4 regions of the Mesorhizobium sp. M4B.F.Ca.ET.017.02.2.1 genome follow, and region 3 is predicted to be linked to each of the others. Evidence: predicted binding sites of a transcription regulator. Region 3 holds the regulator's gene; each other region holds the start of a gene.
What was found. Region 3 encodes LexA, which represses DNA repair genes until DNA is damaged. Its sites were predicted from a motif close to TGTTCNNNNTGTGTTCNG; they were not measured.
Positions count from the first base shown of each region.

Region 1 (2,197 bases), on a different contig from region 3:
ACCGTATGCATGATCCGGCCAGGCAGCAGCGTGAAGATGCCGGCGCCGATCAAGGCGAAGACATAGAGCTTGATCATAGCGCCGCGATGCGCGGCGACGCGATGGGTGTGCGCATACCACACCGCCAGCGGCGCGGTGACCAGCACCAGGATCGACAGCAGATGGATCGGACTAAACGGGCCGATCAGGCGGATCTGCTGGATCCAGAAACTCGAGACGGCGATGACCAGCATCAGCGCCGCCCAGGCATAGCCCATCACGCGGTGGCTCGGCGTGCCTTTCGGCAGCGCCAGCTGCGCGCCGCCAATCGCCAGGGCGGCAAGGGCCGCGAATGCATGCCACGGAATGGGAGGGGGCGCGGATAGCAATGGTCCGAGCGACATCTCCCCTCCTCAATGCCGGTTACGTGGTCCTGGCGCTCAGAACGGGATCTCGTCGTCGAGTTCGCGCGACGCGCCGCCGCCGCCACCCCTGGAGCCGCCACCACCGCCGCCGCGGCTGAAGCTGTCGTTCGGGCCGGACTGGCCGAAATCCGAGCCGCGGCTGCTGTTGCCGCCACCGGCATAGCTGCCGACCTGACCGCCGCCCTCGCCGCGCGCGTCGAGCATCTGCAACTCACCGCGGAATTTCTGCAGCACGACCTCGGTCGTGTAGCGGTCATTGCCGGTCTGGTCCTGCCATTTGCGCGTCTGCAACTGGCCCTCGACATAGACCTTCATGCCCTTCTTCAGATACTGCTCGGCCACCTTGGCGATCTGGTCGTTGAAGATGACGACGTTGTGCCACTCGGTCTTTTCCTTGCGCTCGCCGGAATTCTTGTCGCGCCAGCTTTCCGAGGTGGCGATGCGGATGTTGACGACCGGCTCACCCGAGTTCAGGCGGCGGATTTCCGGGTCCGCCCCGAGATTGCCGACCAGAATGACCTTGTTGATGCTACCCGCCATCGTACTTCTCCGCGCTCATCCGAAACAAATTTTTGACGCTGCACCTTACAGCTTGCGGGCAATCGCCGCCCGTCGTGACTGGCTTTTCCCACAAGGTTTTTGTTCTCTTTTCGTTCTAGGATGTGGGCGACGCGCTGTCAATGGTTGTCAGCAGCATGTAGTGTTCCGGCCCGGAATTTCCACGTGATCGGGAATGGATGGAGTGCCAGGTGAATTCGATCGCACATGGGGACCAGCCGCGCGAACAGTGGCGCGCCGGTGTCGAGACACGCATGCACGTCTCGGCCAGAAAATGGCGCCGCGCAGCTTTGCATCTTTGAGCAGTGGGTCGAACCCACGGTCGGCGCCCCGACGCATTGGCATTCGGTCGAGGAAGTGCTCACCGTCATCGCCGGCACGGCCGAGATGTGGATCGACGACGAGCACAGCGTGCTCACCGCAGGACAGTCTCTCATCATCCCTGCGCACAGGAAGCACGGCTTCCGCAATGTCGGCAACGAACCGCTTCACATCCATGCGGTGCTCGCTTCGCCGATCTTCGAAGCGACGTTCGACGGGCCGGCCGGACTGGTGAGACGCTGGCTTGCTGACGGTTCGTAAACAGCGCTTGCCAAATCAATAAGTATCGACTTATGCTTCAGCCATGATCGAGGCAGAGATTTTCCGCGCGCTGGCCGACCCGACGCGCCGCGCCGTCTACGAGCGGCTCGCCGCCAGCGAGATGACCGTGTCGGAGCTGCGCACCGGCATGACGGTATCGCAACCGGCGGTTTCCCAGCACCTGGCGGTGCTGCGCGGCGCCGGCCTGGTGGTCGAACGGCGCGCCGGCCGCAACGCCTATTACCGCGCCGACCCGCAAGGTCTCGAGCCGCTGCTCGGCTGGATCGAACGCTACCGCGCGTTCTGGCCGGAACGCATCGAGAAACTGAAGACAGTTCTGAAGGGAATGGACCAATGACGGAACGTCCTCCTGCCGAAGCGCCGCTCGACTTCGAATGCGAGCTTGCCGATCCGCCAGAGAAGGTCTGGCGCGCGCTGACCGAACCGGAACTGCTGGCGGCCTGGATGATGCCGAACGACATCACGCCTGAAGTGGGCAGCCGTTTCGCCTTTGCCGGACCCGAGGCGCCGATCGAATGCGAAGTCCTTGAAGCCGAGCCTGGACGACTGCTGCGCTATTCGTGGCGCGAGCGGCCCGGTGCCGACGATGCAGACAAGCTTCCAGCATTGGACAGCATCGTCACCTTCACGCT
Region 1 is NZ_RZOF01000215.1:6,896-9,092, forward strand. It holds gene EN738_RS22520 (DUF2306 domain-containing protein) at 1-383, opposite strand, end outside; gene ssb (single-stranded DNA-binding protein) at 420-944, opposite strand; gene EN738_RS22530 (cupin domain-containing protein) at 1,203-1,544, shown strand; gene EN738_RS22535 (metalloregulator ArsR/SmtB family transcription factor) at 1,588-1,902, shown strand; gene EN738_RS22540 (SRPBCC domain-containing protein) at 1,899-2,197, shown strand, end outside.
Region 1: a site for LexA is predicted at 1,045-1,062, ahead of ssb (single-stranded DNA-binding protein). Genes of this name have one in related genera too.

Region 2 (2,197 bases), on a different contig from region 3:
TGGAACTGCAGGTCGTGGTCACCGGATTGTTCAGCACCATGCCGCCGACCGTGATCAGGCAGTCGGCCTTGAGCGTCGCCGATCCCTGCGTCCTGATGGCGTCCGCAGCAACCGAATCCGACATGACGGAGCAGCCGGTGAGGTTGACGGTGGTATTGCCGGAAAAGAGCGCAGCCTGGACGGCCGAAGGACTGAGCGCCAGCACGCAAGCCTTCGAGGCGTCGGTGATGCGCGCCACCGCCCTCGCCTGCTGCGGAACCGGGGCGCTGTTGAAAATGGCCGTGAAGTAGCGATCGAGGTTGTGCTTGACGATGACCTCAACCGCCTTATTGGCGGTGTTCGGGCCGGACAATGGCGGCGTGTTGACCTCTATCGTGCCCGGCGCGACAAAGTCGTTCGAGGTCGCCGACTGCGTGGCGGCGGCGACGATGGTCGGGTTGTCGGAACCCGCGATCTTCTCGAGCGCGCCGGCATAGGCCGCGGCATCGGCCACCGCCTGCAGCTTCAGGCTGCTGTAGTACCAGAGCGAGGTCTCGACACCCAGGCCGGCGCCGCCAACGACGACCGGCAAGGCGAATGCGAAGATGACGGCGACATTGCCGCCCGCGCCGCTGGCTCCCAGCAGGCGGCGAAAGGTCCCCATGAAAAAACGGGTGCGCGATGCCATGCTTCCATATGAGCAAACATGCATAAACGAATGGCTAAGATTTTTGCTCGACTTGTCGCTTGCCGGGCTGAAAGCCCAATTTTTCAATAAGTTGTGATGGACGCCACCCCCGAGCGGCGCCCAACATATAGCAGCGTATATCGGACTTACGGCGCCCTGAGGATGTCAGCGCCAGGCTGCTCGTCGAACAGCACAGCGCAACCGCGCTCAAGCGCCACGGCCGACAGTTCGTTCGCCGCCACCTCGTCCGGCGAGATGAAATCGCCGGTCAGCACGCGCAGTTCCTCCACCGCCCGTGCCATCGACACGAGCCGCCCGGCGGCCCTTCCGGTGGCGCAAGCATCGACGATATAGACGAGGTCCGTGATCTCGAACTGGCCCATGTCAGGCCTCCCGCAAACGGCGTCCCTACCACGCAGTAACGCCGTCGGCCGGACGATGTTCCTGCCTCTCGGCATCGACCTTGGTCGATGCTGCACGTGCGCTCCCGACGCGTGCTCGACGTGGCAAAAAAACGAGATTCCGGCTGGATCCCGCATCCTCGTGACAGGTCGCAGATCCCACCGTCGCCGGCGGTCCGATGCCGCTTGACAAGAGACCCCGTTTGTTCTCTTTTTGTTCGAGAACAATTCCTTCGAACAGATGTTGCTAATGCTGCAACGCCGCAAGGTGAATGGGCGCCACGGATGACGCAAAGTCAGGCGACAGCGGCCACCATCCTGCATGCCGATCTCGACGCCTTCTATGCCTCGGTCGAGCAGCTGCTCGACCCGTCGCTCAGGGGCAAGCCGATCGCCGTCGGCGGCGGCGTGGTGCTTGCGGCTTCCTATGAGGCCAAGGTTTTTGGCGTTCGCGGCGGCATGCCCGGCCGCAAGGCGCGCGAACTCTGCCCGCACCTGATCTTCGTCGGCGGCCGCTTCAGCGAGTACCAGCGGCTCGGCGACGCGGCGATCAAGGTGCTCGACGATTTCACGCCGCTGGTCGAGCGCATCTCGATCGACGAGGCCTTCGCCGACGTCGCCGGCTGCACGCATCTGTTCGGACCGCCCGACGAGATCGCCCGCGCCATCCGGCGGCGGGTGAAGGCCGAGCTCGGCCTGCCGATCTCTATCGGCGTCGCGCGCACCAAGCACCTGGCCAAGATCGCCTCGCAGGTTGCAAAACCCGACGGGCTGGTGGTGGTCGAGCCCGGCACGGAGATCGCCTTCCTGCACGACCTGCCGGTATCGCTGATGTGGGGCGTCGGCCCGGCGACCCGGGCGCGGCTCGCCGAGATCGGCGTCGAGACCATCGGGCAATTGGCGCGCAGCCATGGCGGCGCGCTGAAACGCCTGCTTGGCCCGGCCGCCGGCGAAAAGCTCGCCGCCCTCGCCTGGAACCGAGACCCGCGCCGGCTGGAGACGCACCGGCGGGCACACTCGGCCGGCGCGCAGTCGGCGCTTGGCCGCAAGCCGGCGGAGGCGCGGGTGTTCGTGCCGACGCTGCTGCATCTCGCCGATCGTGTGGCGAGCCGCCTGCGCGCCAAGGCGC
Region 2 is NZ_RZOF01000094.1:3,499-5,695, reverse strand. It holds gene EN738_RS14005 (pilus assembly protein TadG-related protein) at 1-667, opposite strand, end outside; gene EN738_RS14000 (hypothetical protein) at 814-1,050, opposite strand; gene dinB (DNA polymerase IV) at 1,354-2,197, shown strand, end outside.
Region 2: a site for LexA is predicted at 1,273-1,290, ahead of dinB (DNA polymerase IV). Genes of this name have one in related genera too.

Region 3 (2,197 bases):
CACTATCGTCATCCAGGAGAATGTGCAGGATCTCGGCGGCGGCACGATCGAAGTGACCGAGCCGACCGCTGAAGGGCGCAACATCCGCCGCGCCGGGCTCGACTTCGTAGAAGGCGATGTGCTGCTGGAAAAGGGCCGGCTGCTCGATCCGGCGGCACTGTCGCTGGCGGCATCCGCCAACCACCCGCGCCTCACTGTGGTGAAGCGGCCGCTGGTCGCCATCATCGCCACCGGCGACGAACTGCTGCCACCCGGCAGCGAACTCGGTCCCGATCAGATCATCTCGTCCAACGCCTATGGCGTCGCCGCCGCTGCGCAATCGGTCGGCGCCCGCGCGCTCGATCTCGGCATTGCCGCCGACCGCAGGGAAGCGATCTCCGCGCTGGTCAGGCAGGCCGTCGAGCAGCAGGCCGATGTCATCGTGACGCTTGGCGGCGCCTCGGTCGGCGACCACGATCTCATTCACGGCGTGCTGACCGGCGAAGGCATGACGCTCGATTTCTGGAAGATCGCCATGCGCCCGGGCAAGCCGCTGATGTTCGGCCGGCTGGGACCCGCGCGCTGCATCGGCCTGCCCGGCAATCCGGTGGCGAGCCTGGTCTGTTCGCAGCTGTTCCTGAAGCCGTTGCTGGCGCGGCTCGGTGGCCGCGCGTTCACCCAGGACATTCGCGAGGCGCGGCTGGGCGCCGCGATGCAGGCAAACGATCTGAGGCAGGATTACGTGCGGGCCGTCGTCCGCGAAGAAGCCGGCTCACTGGTTGCGACGCCCTTCGGCATCCAGGACTCCTCGATGCTGCGCATGCTCGCCGACGCCAATGGCCTCGTGGTGCGAGAGCCCTTCGCCCCGGCCGCCGCCGTCGGCGACGCTTGTCGCGTTCTGATGCTACGCTGAACAAAACGTCAACGCATTCATTAAACTTTAAACGGTTGCGGAACACAACTGGAACAGATAGTGTTTGTTCTGGGTTTGTTTTTCTGATTCTGGTTTCAGAACCCGTGGGGGCCGCCATGCTGACGCGCAAACAACATGAACTCCTGATGTTCATCCATGAACGGCTGAAGGAAAGCGGCATTCCGCCCTCTTTCGACGAGATGAAGGAGGCGCTTGATCTGGCTTCGAAGTCGGGCATCCACCGGCTGATCACTGCGCTTGAGGAGCGCGGCTTCATTCGCCGGCTGCCCAACCGGGCGCGTGCGCTGGAAGTGCTGCGCCTGCCCGATTCGATCGCGCCTGGCCTCAATGCCGCGAAGAAGTTTTCGCCGAGCGTCATCCAGGGAAGCCTCGGACAGGGCAATCTCGGCCGGCAGATCAAACCGGCGTCGCCGTCGCGCACCCCCAGCAATGACGACGACGCTGTGTCGGCGGTGTCGATCCCGGTAATGGGCCGCATCGCCGCCGGCGTGCCGATCGACGCCATCCAGCACCAGACGCATTCGATCTCGGTGCCCCCCGACATGATCTCGGGCGGCGAGCATTATGCGCTGGAGGTGAAGGGCGACTCGATGATCGAGGCCGGCATCTTCGACGGCGACACGGTCATCATCCGCAACGCCGACACGGCGAGCCCCGGCGAGATCGTTGTGGCGCTGGTCGACGAGGAAGAGGCGACGCTGAAGCGCTTCCGCCGCAAGGGCGCATCGATCGCGCTCGAAGCCGCCAACCCTGCCTATGAGACCCGCATCTTCGGCCCTGACCGGGTCAAGGTGCAAGGCAAGCTGGTCGGCCTGATCCGGCGCTACTGAGCGGACGGCGCCAGTTTGACCACCGGTCTTTCGGGTCTCTGGTATGGCGGCAGTCCCCTCGCCTCGCGAGAGTATTTGCGCTGCTCGTGCCATGGCCGGTAGGGCTTTTCGACCGCGTAGCGGATTGTTGCTTGCGCGGTCGCCGATTGCGGATCGAAGAAGACGGCGGCGCTGCCTGAGCGGGCGAGCTGGCGTTTGGTGACGACGAGGGCCAGCGAATTCCAGCAGGGACTGTAGGCGGTGGCGTCGTCGATGACGATCAGGTCGGCGAAGGCGCAGGCCGGCCGCGCCGTCTTGCGGTTTTCCGCGAGCGCCACGATTGCGCCGGACGGATGCCGGGCAAGGCACAGTCCGTCCCTGCAGTAGAATGGCGAGCCAGGCGGCAGGTCGAGCGGATCGATGTCGAAGCGTGCATCCCCTGTCTCGAAGGTCTCCGGCTCGACGATGGTCTCGG
Region 3 is NZ_RZOF01000235.1:5,870-8,066, reverse strand. It holds gene glp (gephyrin-like molybdotransferase Glp) at 1-892, shown strand, start outside; gene lexA (transcriptional repressor LexA) at 1,009-1,743, shown strand; gene EN738_RS23605 (ComEC/Rec2 family competence protein) at 1,737-2,197, opposite strand, start outside.

Region 4 (2,197 bases), on a different contig from region 3:
TGCCCCCCGAGGTTCTGGTAATTGCGATGGAGCTGATTTGCTCCACCCGGTTCAGAGGAGCGGGCGTTTAGCGCGGCCCGTGTTTCGGAACGATGTCGCGGCGGCGGCCGGCGTGTTTCGTGGTGCCGGGAACGCCGGGTTTTTGCACCGCGCGCAGTTGAGGACGATTGTGCTGTTACGGCACAGAAGCCGGGCGGCCGGTAAAAAAATCTCGCCGTCGTTAAGGCTTCATTAAGCTTTACGGGCGTTTACTATGCGCATCCAGTGATCTGGATTCTTACCGAGTGGTTGGAGCCACTTTGTTTGACGCCTCCCTGTTAAACTCCTGAGAGCCGCCTTATCCGCGGCTCTTTTTTTGCCCGCAAAGCGGCGCAGTCCGGTCAGGCGTTCGGCGTTAACCGTTTGTTAAACATGTGCTTGCCTTCACCTGCGCCGAAGCGCATTTTCAAGCTCAGTCGTTTAAGGGTGCAGGGCGTTACGGCAAGAGTGCCGATTCGGCTTGCGGCAGTGCAGGGGCGTATCGATGAACGAGCCTTCCAAGGGAAGCGCGAAAACCATCAAATTGGCGGAGCGCCGGGTTTTCTCCCAATCCTTCAAGCCGCTCTATCAGGAGGGCATGGGCCTCGTCGAACAGGCCGCCGAATATCTCGACGGCAAGGGCCGGGCCGAAGCCAAGAAACTGTCACGTACGGCGGCGACGCTCTACGCGGCCGAATCGATGCGGCTGACCACCAGGCTGATGCAGGTCGCTTCCTGGCTGCTTCTGCAGCGCGCGGCGAATTCCGGCGAAATGACCCGCGACCAGGTCGCCTCGGAAAAGTCCAAGGTGCGTCTCGACACCGCTTCCGCGCATGACGAGGCGCTCGGCTGGAGCGAACTGCCGAAGGATTTTCTCGACCTCGTCACCCGCTCGCTGCGCCTGCAGGCGCTGGTGCGCCGCATGGACGAGGAAATCTATGGCAACGCACTGGCCGACACGCCCGCTTTGACCCGCCGCGTCAATCCGGTCTCCGACCAGATCAGCCTGCTGAACACCGCCTTTGCCCGCGGCTGATACGGCAGTTTGACAATTCGCTCTGATGGCCATCTAGCGCCGTTTTCTGCGCTTTCCTACAGCGCCGCGCGTCCTTTCGGACGCGCAAAGGACGCTGTAGCATTTCTTGATCTTGCGCATGATCCTTTCCGAAAATGGGCTCGATTTTCGGGGTCATGCGCGTTGCTCACCTACTTGAGTACGCTCCGCTCCGGTTCTCGAAAACGACGTTATCTATCATGCCTCTTCAGACCGAATTTTGAAGCTGCCTGGGTCCCCGTATAGGTCGTTTCTGGTTTGTTCACATTTTGCTGGCATCGCCCTGCTTCGGAGGTAGACTTCGCGCATGGGGGAAACGATTCGCATCATCGGCATCGATCCGGGGCTGAGGCGCACCGGCTGGGGCATCGTCGAGAGCCTCGGCAATTCGTTGCGCTTCGTCGGCTCCGGCACGGTGCGCTCCGACGACAAGGCGGCGCTGGCGACCAGGCTCTGCCAGCTGCATGACGGGCTGGCCGAGGTGCTGCATCAGGCCATGCCGCACGAGGCTGCGGTCGAGCAGACCTTCGTCAACAAGGATGCGACAGCGACGCTCAAGCTCGGCCAGGCGCGCGGCATCGCCATGCTGGTGCCGGCGCGCGCCGGGCTTGTGGTCGCCGAATATGCGCCCAACGCCGTCAAGAAGGCGGTGATCGGTGTCGGCCACGGCGACAAGAAGCAGATCCATATGATGGTCAAGGTGCTGATGCCGAAGGCGGTGTTCGAGACCGATGACGCGGCGGATGCGCTGGCGATCGCCATCTGCCATGCGCATCACCGGCAAAGCGCCGCCTACCGGATGGCCGCGCTGGCCGGGTAGTTTGTTCTTGACTTGTTCTCGCAGTTGGAATATTTCTTACCGGTAAGAACCGGAGACTCCAATGCGTGTGACCAGCAAGGGCCAGGTGACCATTCCGCGCGACTTGCGCGACACTTTCGGCATTGATGCGAATAGCGAAGTCATCTTCGGCATTGAAGGCGGCAAGATCACCATCACACCCCGACATGACAAGGGACGGCAGGCAGATCGTGAAAGACTCGATCGGTTTCTCGCCGCGCTTGACCGGCTGGAGGGTAGCGGCGACCAGACGATGAACGCCGACGACGTCATGGCCTTGACGCGGG
Region 4 is NZ_RZOF01000068.1:5,826-8,022, forward strand. It holds gene EN738_RS11350 (DUF1465 family protein) at 524-1,054, shown strand; gene ruvC (crossover junction endodeoxyribonuclease RuvC) at 1,380-1,892, shown strand; gene EN738_RS11360 (AbrB/MazE/SpoVT family DNA-binding domain-containing protein) at 1,954-2,197, shown strand, end outside.
Region 4: a site for LexA is predicted at 1,321-1,338, ahead of ruvC (crossover junction endodeoxyribonuclease RuvC). Genes of this name have one in related genera too.